Regions from separate parts of the Litorilinea aerophila genome, predicted to be linked through region 2. Evidence: riboswitches for the same ligand, from Rfam matches in the RefSeq annotation. Region 2 holds a riboswitch; the other holds the start of a gene.

Region 1 (5,218 bases), on a different contig from region 2:
CTGAGTTTTCGCACCCTACCGCAGCATCACGTTGGTCCAGGCTTCGATCCACCGTTCCCGGTTGGCGTCGATGGCCGCCGGATCCAGTTGGGCGGGCTCGGCCGGCTTCTCCGCAAAGCGCACAAAGACCTCCGGCAACTGGGCGTTGACGTTGGCCGGGTAGACGAACATCTGCAGGGGGATGTCCTCCTGGAAGGGCACATCCAGCATGAAGTCGATGAGCTTGCGGGCCTCCTCGGGGTGGGCCGCGCCCCGCAGCACGCCCACGAACTCGATCTGGCGGAAGGTGCCGCCCGGCGGCGAGATGTTGACGCTGGCCGGTTCGGTGCGCCCGTCGGTGGCGTAGACCACGTCCGCAGGGGGGCTGGTGCTGTAGCTCACCACCAGGGGACGGTCCCCGCTGCCACCGGAGCCCACGGTGAAGTGGTCGAAGTAGGCCTCGCTCCAGCCGTCGGTCACCAGCACGCCGTTCTCCTTCAGGGCCTGCCAGAAGTCCAGGTAGCCATCTTCACCGAAGTAGGCCACGGTGGTGAGCAGGAAGGCCAGGCCCGGCGAGGAGGTGGCGGGGTTTTGCACCACCAGCAGGTTGGCGTACTCCGGCTTGATGAGGTCCTCCAGGCTTTGGGGCAGGGGAATACCCCGTTCCTCAAACCAGGCCCGGTCTGCGTTGAGGTTCACGTAGCCATAGTCCACCGGCAGCAGGCGATTTTCCGGGTCCAGCTTCAGCTCGTCGTCGATCTGGTCCAGCAGGGGCGAGGTATAGGGCTCGAAGATGTCCGCATCCAGGGCCCGGCTCAGGAAGGTGTTGTCCACGCCGAAGAAGACATCCGCCAGGGGGGCATCCTTGCTCAAGATCACCTTGTTCAAGGCCTCCCCCGCGTCCCCCAGCTGGAGGAACTGCACCTGGATCTGGTTGCTCTCTTCGAACTGGGCCAGGACCTCCTCGCTGACGTTGAAGGAGTCGTGGCTGGCCAGCACCACGGTGGCCGGTTCGGCTTCGCTGGTGGACATGTTGGCCGGGGGTGCCACCGGCTGACAGGCTGCCACCAGGAGCAGGCTGCAGAGAAGCAGGAAGAAGGTTTTCCGGTTCATCAGGCCCTCCGTTTTGAATAAAACAGATTGATGCGCCAAGGCGGATAAAAAAACCTTACCCGATTGGGTAAGGTGAGTTTCCCAGGGAAAGTGGGCTATGGTTTCCTCCGCTGGCATTACCCAGATCAGGTCCATTGGGTCGGTGGCAGGTCGGCCACCCTCTCAGCCCGGCGCTTCCGAGCTCCCCGTCTGTGATGTCGGCCGCCAGGCTCAGAACCCGCGACCCTTCTGCGTTTCAGTCTAGCACACTCCGCTGAAATCGTCGAATTATCCCCCCACCTGTGGGGCCAGAGGTCCCCCGGGAGACATGGCCACCGCCCTGTAGGCGCAGCTCGCAGCTGCGCCTATGTCTCCGTCGCTTCACCCGCCTGAATCTGTGAAACCGTGCGGTCGGAGACCGCACCTACGGTTTGGTGACGGATCTGACAGAAGAATATGCCTTCATTCCCTATGCTGAATGTGGTATGATGGCAGGGAACGATGCCCCATTCGGGGGGGCGCCCTCGAATGAAATTGGTGGAAAGTGTTGGTAGGGAGTCGAAATATGCGCGCGTTTGTCCTGAGTGGTGGCGGAAATCTGGGTCCCCTTCAGGTGGGTGCGCTGCGGGCTCTGCTGGAACGGGACATCCGCCCCCAGATGCTGGTGGGCTGTTCGGCCGGCGCCCTCAACGCGGCGTTCCTGGCCCGGGAGCCCACCCTGGAACAGGTGGAACACCTGGCCGACATGTGGCGCCAGGTGACCCGACAGGATGTCTACCCCAACGGCCGGCTGAGCGTCCTCTGGCGCTTCCTGAGCGGCCAGGACAGCCTCTACGACAACCGCCGTTTCTATGCCTTCTTGCAGCGCATTGGCGTTAGCCCGGCCTGGACCTTCGGCCAGATCCAGGGCGCCAGGCTGTACGTCACGGCCACCAACCTCCGTACCGGCCAGCTCCATGTCTTTGGCGACGACCCCAACGACCGGGTTCTGGATGCCCTCATGGCCAGCACCGCCCTGACCCCGCTTCACCCGCCGTGGACAGTCAACGGCGAGCGGTACATTGACGGCGGAACGGTGACCCCTCTGCCCCTGCGGGTGGCCCTGGAGCGCGGGGTGCGGGAGATCTACTCCCTGCACATCGTCAGCGCACGGGAGGAAGAAGAAGAGCCCGGCCTGGTGCGCGGCGTGGTGGGGCTGCTCCGGCGCAGCGTGGCCACCATGTTACGCCTCCAGGCCCAACACGACCTGCTGCTGACAGAAGAGCGCCAGGGGAAGATTCGCCTGCACCACATCCGGCTCTCCACGCCCAACCCGCCCAAGGCCACCGACTTCAGCGGTGAGGAAGAGATGTTCGACCTGGGGTATCGGCAGGCGGTGGCCTACCTGGAGCAGCGGGCAGGAGCGTCCACTGTCTCCGGCCGTGGGAGCAGCGTCTGGTGGCGCCGCCTGGCCGAAGCCGTCGGCATCCCCAGGCGGATGGAGATACCCCCGCCGGAGCGGCAAGTGGCCGGTCAGGAAGCGCTTCCGCCCTGCTGATCCCGGGCACACTGGGGACAGTGGCGGGGATCTTCCAGCTCGATGAGGTGCTTGCCGCACACGGCAAAGGTCACCTCCACCCGCTGGCGCAGAAATTTCCGCCGCACCTCTGCTTCCAGCATCAGGTCCGGGCAGTTGGTTTCGATGAGGATCTTGGGCACCGGGCAGGTGTTACACAGGGAGCGGTGCCAGGGGTAGGGGTTATTGGGATTGGCCGCCAGCAGGCGGCATTCCTCCTTGTTTTTTCCTCGAAAATAGTCACCGTAAAAGTATCGACAGTTGACCGGTTTATTCATGGATTTTTAGCACAGAGACAGGGCGGCGCCACGTCCGCAGCCCCAGTCGCGGAGTTGCGAACGTGGCCCCATGTCTGAAAAAAAAAGACCGCCAGCTTCGGGCCAGCGGTCTTGCCTTCCCGGACGGCCAGGACCCGATCCGCCTCAGTACAGTCTGGCGTAAATACCACGGCAGAAATTCCGGGTGCCCTCTGGGCGCACTACCTCTGGCGGAAACCATCGGCGAATTTCTGCCGGGATTTACTCAGTTCTTCCAGAAGGGTGATTCATCGTCGTCTGGGTAGTCCGGATAGTCCGGGTAGTCCCAGTCGGCGTTCATGAGGCTTTCCGGGTCGATGAAGAGCCGGTTGGCCAGCTCCTCTTTACGTTGCTGCTGTTCCGGCAGCAGGCGGCCGAATTCATATTCCAGGCTGATCAGGGTTTCCAGCTCCGCTTCCAGCAGGTGATAGTCCTCGTGGGAAAGGGGCACGCCGGGCCGCCGGGCTGCGTGGAAGTTGCTCACATACTCCTCGTAGACCGGGCAGGTGTCGGCGTCGGCCTGGGCCTCGTCCTGGAAATCCCGGTAGTCCTGGAAGTCGCTGTCCAACTCATCCACCAGATCTTCCAGCGCGTCCACCGCGGCGATCCAGTCCTCGTCGGTCTCCAGATTTTCCTCGGCCGGTTGGCGGCTATAGGTGACGCCGGGCAGGCGGCCTGCACTGTTGGGCGCCACCTCCCGGAAGTCCCGATCTTCCTCCAGCCCGGAGAGATCCAGGGTGTAGCCCATGTCCTGGGTCAGGCGCAGCATGCTGTATTCCTGGAGGACGTAGTGCAGGTCGTCGGGCGGCGTTGGGTCGCTGTAGCACCCCCGCCCGATGAGCCGGGCGGCCAGTTCCCAGGTGGGCATGGCCAGGCGGGTGCGGCGATCCTCGGCCACGATCTCCTCGGCCAGCAGGGCCAGCTGGATGTTTCGGTGTTGAATGGCCTGCTCGTCCCGGCTCTCGCTGGGCTGCAGGCGCATGGTGTAGTGGCCGGCGATGCTGTCCACCACGCCGATGATGATGTCGTCCCGGCTCTGGCCTCCCTGTTCCTCGATCCAGGCCACAAAGTCGCTGCCCAGCCGGAGGGACCAGGTCTTGTGCTCGATGGCAGCCACGGCTTGCACGGTGGGTCCTCCCCAGAGCTCAACGGTCAGCACCCGGTCGTCGGGCCGGTAGGCCTGGAAGAACTGCGGAAAGAAGGCGATATGTTCCAGCTCATCCAGGAGAAGGAAGCCACGGCGCAGCTCGTCGTTGTTCAGGGTGTGGCGGTACCAGGTATTGGCCAGCAGGTGGGAAAGCCAGCCATATCGCCCGGGCGCGACCGGAACCGCCTGGAAGAGCTGGTTGATGGCCCGATAGACCGCGCTACGGGCACTTTTGCCCAGGGGGCGTTGGCTGGCCACCTTGGCCAGGAGCGCGTCCACGCTCAACGGCTGGCGGGAGGCACTCAGCGCATTGGCAACACAGCTTGCGTAGCTGGGAAACCGTTCAGATTTACTCATACCCCACTTCCTTCTCACGGGTGCGTACCCCCTCTGGGGGCTGCCGGGGTGTCGCCATGGCGCCTGACCCCTGCCCCCTACCGGGGCGCATCCCCTTTCTCGCAGTGTCGCTGGACACGTCCCCCAGTGGCGCGCTCACGGCAGTGCACTCCTGTCACTGCCGACCCGCAGCTCTCTCAAGTGGGACGTACCCATGTCGTTGAAACTGGCGTTATTATCGCGCAGATGGGGGGAAATGTCCATCATTTTTCTAATCGGATTCCGCTGGGAGCGCCGGTGACCGGTAGTCCGGTTCCGTGGCCAGGCGCATCAACTCGCCGCCCAGCCGCGCCGCATAGTGGCGCAGGGTGTCCAGAGTCTGGGCGAAGGCGGCGTAGCTGAAGCCGGACCGGGGCAGCTCGGCCAGCAGGTTCACATCGCCATCCTCGTCCAGGCCAAAGTAGGCCAGCCGCATCTGCTGGTTCAGGGCCAGGAGGGTGGCGTAGAGGCGCGCCCGACAGGCAGGTTGGACGGCGGGCAGAAAAGGGCTGACGGCAAAATGGATCCAATCCGGGCTCAGGGCCACGTAGAGGTCGTATGCCCGCCTGTCCTCCGTGGCAAAGGTACTGCACCAGACCTGGTCATCCAGCACCTGATAGGCCCAGGCGTAACGTTGAAAGTAGTCGCCGATTTCCATGCCCTTCCTCCTGGCCGGAGTGCTCCTGGGGTGGTTCGGCTACTCGGCCAGCAAGGCCTGGGCGATGCTTTCCCACTCTTCGGCCAGGGACTGATGGGAGACGGGCTTTCCGGCCC
Region 2 (5,218 bases):
GGGTGACATAGTCGGCGCCGGCCGCAGCCGCAGCCTGGGCTTCGGCCAGGGAATGGGCGGAAACTCCAACCCACCGGTCCGACCCGACCACCTGCCGGGTGGCCTGGATGTCCTGCCCCCAGGGCAGGTGGACGCCGTGGGCCTGGGCCTCCACCGCGGCGTGGGCATCGGCGCTGACGCTCACCCAGGCGCCGTAGGGCCGGGCCAGGGCTACCACTTCCTGCACCAGCGCAGTCAGGGCTGGCCGGGGCAAGTCCTTCTCCCGCACCAGGATCCAGCGGCAGCCGCCGGCCAGCGCATCGGCCACCACTGCGGCCAGCGGCCGGGGGGCCATCCGCCGATGGGTGATGACCAGCAGGGGCGGATCCGGCAAGGTCATAGCTGGATGCGCCCTTCCAGGGGGCTGGATGCGCTGGCGTAGAGGCGGCGGGGCATGCGGCCTGCCTCGTAGGCCAGGCGGCCCGCTTCGATGGCCAGCCGCATGGCCCGGGCCATCTTGACCGGATCCCGGGCCTGGGCCACCGCGGAGTTGAGGAGGACGCCGTCGCAGCCCAGCTCCATGGCGATGGCCGCGTCGGACGCGGTCCCCACGCCGGCGTCGACGATGACGGGCACCTGGCACTGTTCCCGGATGATCTGGATGTTGTAGGGGTTGCGGATGCCCATGCCCGAGCCGATGGGCGCGCCCAGGGGCATCACCGCGGCACAGCCGATGGCTTCCAGCTTCTTGCAGGTGACCGGGTCGTCGTTGCAGTAGGGCAGGACCACGAAGCCGTCATCCACCAGTTCCTGGGCCGCCTGGAGGAGCTGCTCCACGTCGGGGAACAGGGTCTCATCGTCGCCGATGACCTCCAGTTTGATCCAGTTGGTGCCCAGGGCTTCCCGAGCCAGTTGAGCCGTCAGCACCGCATCCCGGGCGGTGTAGCAGCCGGCGGTGTTGGGCAGGATGTGATAGCGTCCCCGGAGCAGGTCGAAGAGGTTCTCCGCCTGGCCATCCAGGCTCACCCGGCGCATGGCCACGGTCACCACCTCGGCGCCGCTGGCCTCCAGGGCATCCAGCATGACCTGCTGGTTGGGGTAACGGGCTGTCCCCAGGAAGAGACGGGAACGAAACGTCTTGCCCGCGATGGTGAGTGGAACGGTAGGTGTTTGCATGATTTTTTCTCCGTGTGAAAGGGAAGAGAGGTAGACGGTAGTCGGTAGTCAGTAGACAGCATGCGCCGACTACCGTCTACTGTCTACCGTCTACTGTCCAACTATCTCCCGCCCGCCACCGCCCGCACGATCTCGACCCGATCGCCGGGCTGGAGGCGGTGTTCGTGCCAGCGGCTGCGGGGGATGACCGTGGCGTTGACGGCCACGGCGATGCCAGGTCGATCGGGCGGGATCTCCCGGGCCTGCAGGAGTTCGGCCACGGTCTGCTCCTGGTAGGGTTGGGGCTCGCCGTTCACGGTAATGGTTCTCTCCATCTTCTACCCTCGCTGAAAGCGCTGTAGCCCAAAGGGGCGAATGATCTCCGGCGTCTCGCCGGTGCGAATCAGGTGGCTGATGGCCTGGGCGGTGACCGGCGCCAGGAGAATGCCGTTGCGATAGTGGCCGGTGGCCAGGATCAACCCCTCCACCGGCGTAGTCCCCAGGATGGGCGCGTCGTCCCGGCTGCCCGGCCGCAGCCCGGCCCAGGTCTCGACGATGGGCAGCTCGTCGATGGCGGGCAGGGTCTCCCAGGCACGGCGCAGCAGGTTGTACACGCCGCCTGCGGTGAGCCGGGCGTCGAAGCCCTTCTCCTCCACGGTGGCGCCGATGAGCAGCCGGCCGTCCTCGCGGGGGACCAGGTAGACATCCCGCCCCCAGATCACGTGGCGCAGCAAGGGTGGGTCCGTGGGCATCTGCAGGGCGATCATCTGCCCCTTGACCGGACGTACCGGCGGCCGGGCCTCCGGTGGAAGCCCGGCCAACCCGGCCGACCAGGCGCCGGCCGCGATCACCACCACGGGCGCCGACAGGGTTTCCCCCGACTGCAGCCGGACGCCGCACACCCGGGGAGCGCTGTCGCCGGTTGTCACCAACACCTCGGCCACCTGGGTGCGTTCCCGCAGGGTGCCACCGGCGGCCAAAAAGGCCTTGCGCAGGGCCAGGATCACCTTGCGGTTGTCCACCTGGTGGTCCAGGGGGCTGTAGATGGCAGCCAACACGTGGCGGGTCAGGTGGGGTTCCCGCTGCCGGGCCTCCCGGCCAGAGAGCCAGCTCAGCTCCAGGCCCAGGCTGCGCTGGAACTCATACTGGAACTGGAGGCGCTCCGCCTGATCCCGGTCCACCGCCACGACCAGGGTGCCCTCCGTCCGATAGCCCACGTCGATGCCGCTGGCCTCCTGCAGTTCCCGGCTGAAGTCAGCCCAGCGGGCGCGGCTTTCCAGGAGCAGGGGCAGCAACGACTCCTCGCCGGGTTCTGCCTCCACCTGGGGAGCCAACATGCCGGCAGCGGCCCAGGTGGCTGCCGGCAAACTCCCGGGCCCCACCTCCCCCCGTTCCAGCACGGTCACCGGCTGGCCGGTCCGGGCCAGCTCCCAGCCGATACCCAGGCCACAGATCCCGCCGCCCACGATCAGAACATGCTCAGGCCGCTGCATGGCACGCGATCCTCCTCTTTTTCTATTTCCGTTTTTCTATTCCCGCCCGAGATGGGGACCGGCCAGCCGGGCCAGGAGCAGATAGAGCAGGAAGGCCACGGCAAAGCCGGGGATGGATGCGCCCAGCCAGGGCAGTCCCCGGGCGATGGCGTGATAGACCACCACGCCTACCAGCCAGGCGCCCACGCCCAACCAGTTGACGCCACCCCGATACCAGTACGGCCCTTCCTGCCGGTAGAGGGCGTCCACCTGCAGCCGCCGCCCGCGCACCACAAAGTAGTCCGCCGCCAGGATGCCGAAGAGGGGCACGAAGACCGACCCGATAAGGAGCAGGAAGTCGAAGTAGCGGCCCATGGTCAGGAAGGCGGCCAGGCCCAGGGAGACCAGGCCGATGATCACCACCAGCAGCCGCTGGCTCACCTGGGGGAAGACGTTTTGAATGGTCACCGCCGCGGAGTAGATGTCCGCGAAGGCGTTGTCCGTTTCATCCACCAGGATGACCAGCAGGGCCAGCGCGCCGCCGGTGAGGGCCATGATGGCCGTGGCCAGGTGTTCTGGCGTGGGCTCGCTCACCTGCAGGGTGAGGATAAAGAGCGCGCCCAGCCCATAGAACCAGATGTTGGCCAGGCCGTAGCCCAGGAAGGTTCCCCAGAAGGAGCCCCGGGAGCTGCGGGCAAAGCGGGTGAAGTCGCAGACCAGGGGCAGCCAGGAGATGGGCATGGCCACCACCAGGTCCACGCCCAGCCAGAAGGGCATGTCGCCGGTGCCCGGCTGCCGCCACAGCGCCCCCAGGTCGTACTGGGTGAAGAGGGCGTAGGTCATCCACAGGGTGACGCCGTAGACCAGCCAGACGCCGAACTTCTCCAGCCACTCCCGAACCACCACCAGCGGCCCGCCCAGGGCCAGCAGGATGCACCAGGCGGCGAAGATCACCAGCCACACGCCATAGCCCGAGACCCCCCACAGGGCCAGGCTAATGCGCTCGGCGGCCAGGGCCATGACCCAGAACTCGAACGCAGTCCAACCGATGAGCTGGATGAGGTTGAGGAGGCTGGGCAGGTAGGAGCCCCGGGTGCCCAGCACCGGCCGTAGCAGGACCATGGTGGGCACGGCGTGGTCGCTGCCGGCCACGCCGGTCAAGGCCAGCAGGAGGTTCCCCAACAGGGTGCCCAGCCCGATGGCCAGCAAGGCCTGGCCCAGGCTCAGGCCCGGCACCAGCAGCGCTCCGGCCTCCAGCACCAGCAGTCCTACCCCCAGGCTGGACCAGAGCACGAAGAAGTCCAGAAAACGGAGAATGCGGAAGTCGGGGGTGACGGGACGGATGCCCCACTCCGGAGGTGCCTGGAGTTTGGGCAAAAAGGTGCGTCCCACGGTTTGTTGTGATTCCATTGACGCTGCTCCTTTCCTGTGCATTCATGTTGCTGTTCATGCTCCAGGTAGCAGCGTTCAGGGAGTCGGGCACCTGCCCCGGTTGTCCAGGCGGAAGGTGGCCCGAACGGCGTTGGAGGAAGGCAAGGGGCTCTTCAGGTACGGGGCAACGAAAAACGCCACCCCGCAGGGTGGCGTCGCCTTCTCCAAAGCGAATCCGTTTCCCTGCGCTGGCATTACCCAGATCAGGTTCATGGGGTCGACCATGCAATGGTCCTCTCAGCCTGTGACCAGGCTCCCCCAACGGGTATGAACAACAGGTTCGGTTGGTATGGTGCGGAGGCTCAAACGACCACCGGAGGAAACCGCCAGGCTCCTCCGGCCGATATGTTTGAACCCGGATGCCGATACCGGTATGACCCTTTCAGTCTAGCAGCCTGGTTGCCGTGATGTCAAATTGTGGTGTCAAACTCGAAGGGAGAGGGCGCCGCCCCAAGGTGGCGGCAGAAGTCAACGGTATGGTCAATCATGGGGTTTCCTCAAGTCGTTGAACCGTTGGAACGTTCTAACGTTCCAACCACCCAGCGGCGGATCTCTGCGGCACAGGCAGCCACCGGGCGGTCGGTGGTGTCCAACAGGCGGACGGGCGGAGTCTGCCGGGGACCTTCCTGACGGAGCCAGCGGTTGAAGGCCACCTGTTGGTCGATGAAGGGGGCATTGCTACAGTTACGCCAGTCTGGCCGTGCCCGCAGCCGCTCGGCCAGCACCTGGTCGTCACAGACCAGGGCCAGGATGTGCAGCGCCGAAAAGTAGCGGGCTTCCACACAGGCGGTGAGATTGGCGGGCACGGCCAGGCCCGCGCCGGCCAGCAAGACGGGCCGCCCCGACTGGCCGATGTTCTTGCACAGCCGCAGCCAGAGGTTGGTGTACTTGGGCCACTGTTCCGGCGCGGCGAACTCATCCATCCAGAGGATGTCCGAATCCAGCACCACCACCTGGGGAAGCGTGTGGACCAAAGCGGCGACGAGGGTCGACTTGCCGCTGCCGGACGCGCCGCCCAGCACGAACAGGGGTTGCTGCAGGAAGGGGTGGCGGTGGCCACATTCGGGGCAGATGGCGTCGGGCCCGGCCGGATCCACCACCTTGTCCGCCCGGTACTGGCCACAGTTGATGCAGACGTTGAACATGGCGGGCTCCGTCAGTCGGCCTTTGCCAGGCGGAGG

The links. Region 2 has a riboswitch for thiamine pyrophosphate ahead of cytX (putative hydroxymethylpyrimidine transporter CytX). Riboswitches for the same ligand answer to the same signal wherever they lie in the genome.
Region 1: it holds a riboswitch for thiamine pyrophosphate, as region 2 does, so the genes downstream of both, FKZ61_RS21795 (thiamine ABC transporter substrate-binding protein) here and cytX (putative hydroxymethylpyrimidine transporter CytX) in region 2, are expected to answer to the same signal.

Annotation. Positions count from the first base shown of each region.
Region 1 is NZ_VIGC02000041.1:40,853-46,070, forward strand. Features, by position in the region: gene FKZ61_RS21790 (ABC transporter permease) at 1-14, opposite strand, end outside; gene FKZ61_RS21795 (thiamine ABC transporter substrate-binding protein) at 16-1,011, opposite strand; TPP riboswitch at 1,178-1,290, opposite strand; gene FKZ61_RS21800 (patatin-like phospholipase family protein) at 1,637-2,608, shown strand; gene FKZ61_RS21805 (hypothetical protein) at 2,584-2,904, opposite strand; gene FKZ61_RS21810 (hypothetical protein) at 3,149-4,426, opposite strand; gene FKZ61_RS21815 (YbjN domain-containing protein) at 4,677-5,102, opposite strand; gene FKZ61_RS21820 (hypothetical protein) at 5,142-5,218, opposite strand, start outside.
Region 2 is NZ_VIGC02000012.1:135,218-140,435, forward strand. Features, by position in the region: gene FKZ61_RS11305 (thiamine phosphate synthase) at 1-379, opposite strand, end outside; gene thiG (thiazole synthase) at 376-1,155, opposite strand; gene thiS (sulfur carrier protein ThiS) at 1,257-1,469, opposite strand; gene thiO (glycine oxidase ThiO) at 1,473-2,627, opposite strand; gene cytX (putative hydroxymethylpyrimidine transporter CytX) at 2,664-4,016, opposite strand; TPP riboswitch at 4,201-4,307, opposite strand; gene FKZ61_RS11330 (AAA family ATPase) at 4,535-5,182, opposite strand; gene FKZ61_RS11335 (hypothetical protein) at 5,194-5,218, opposite strand, start outside.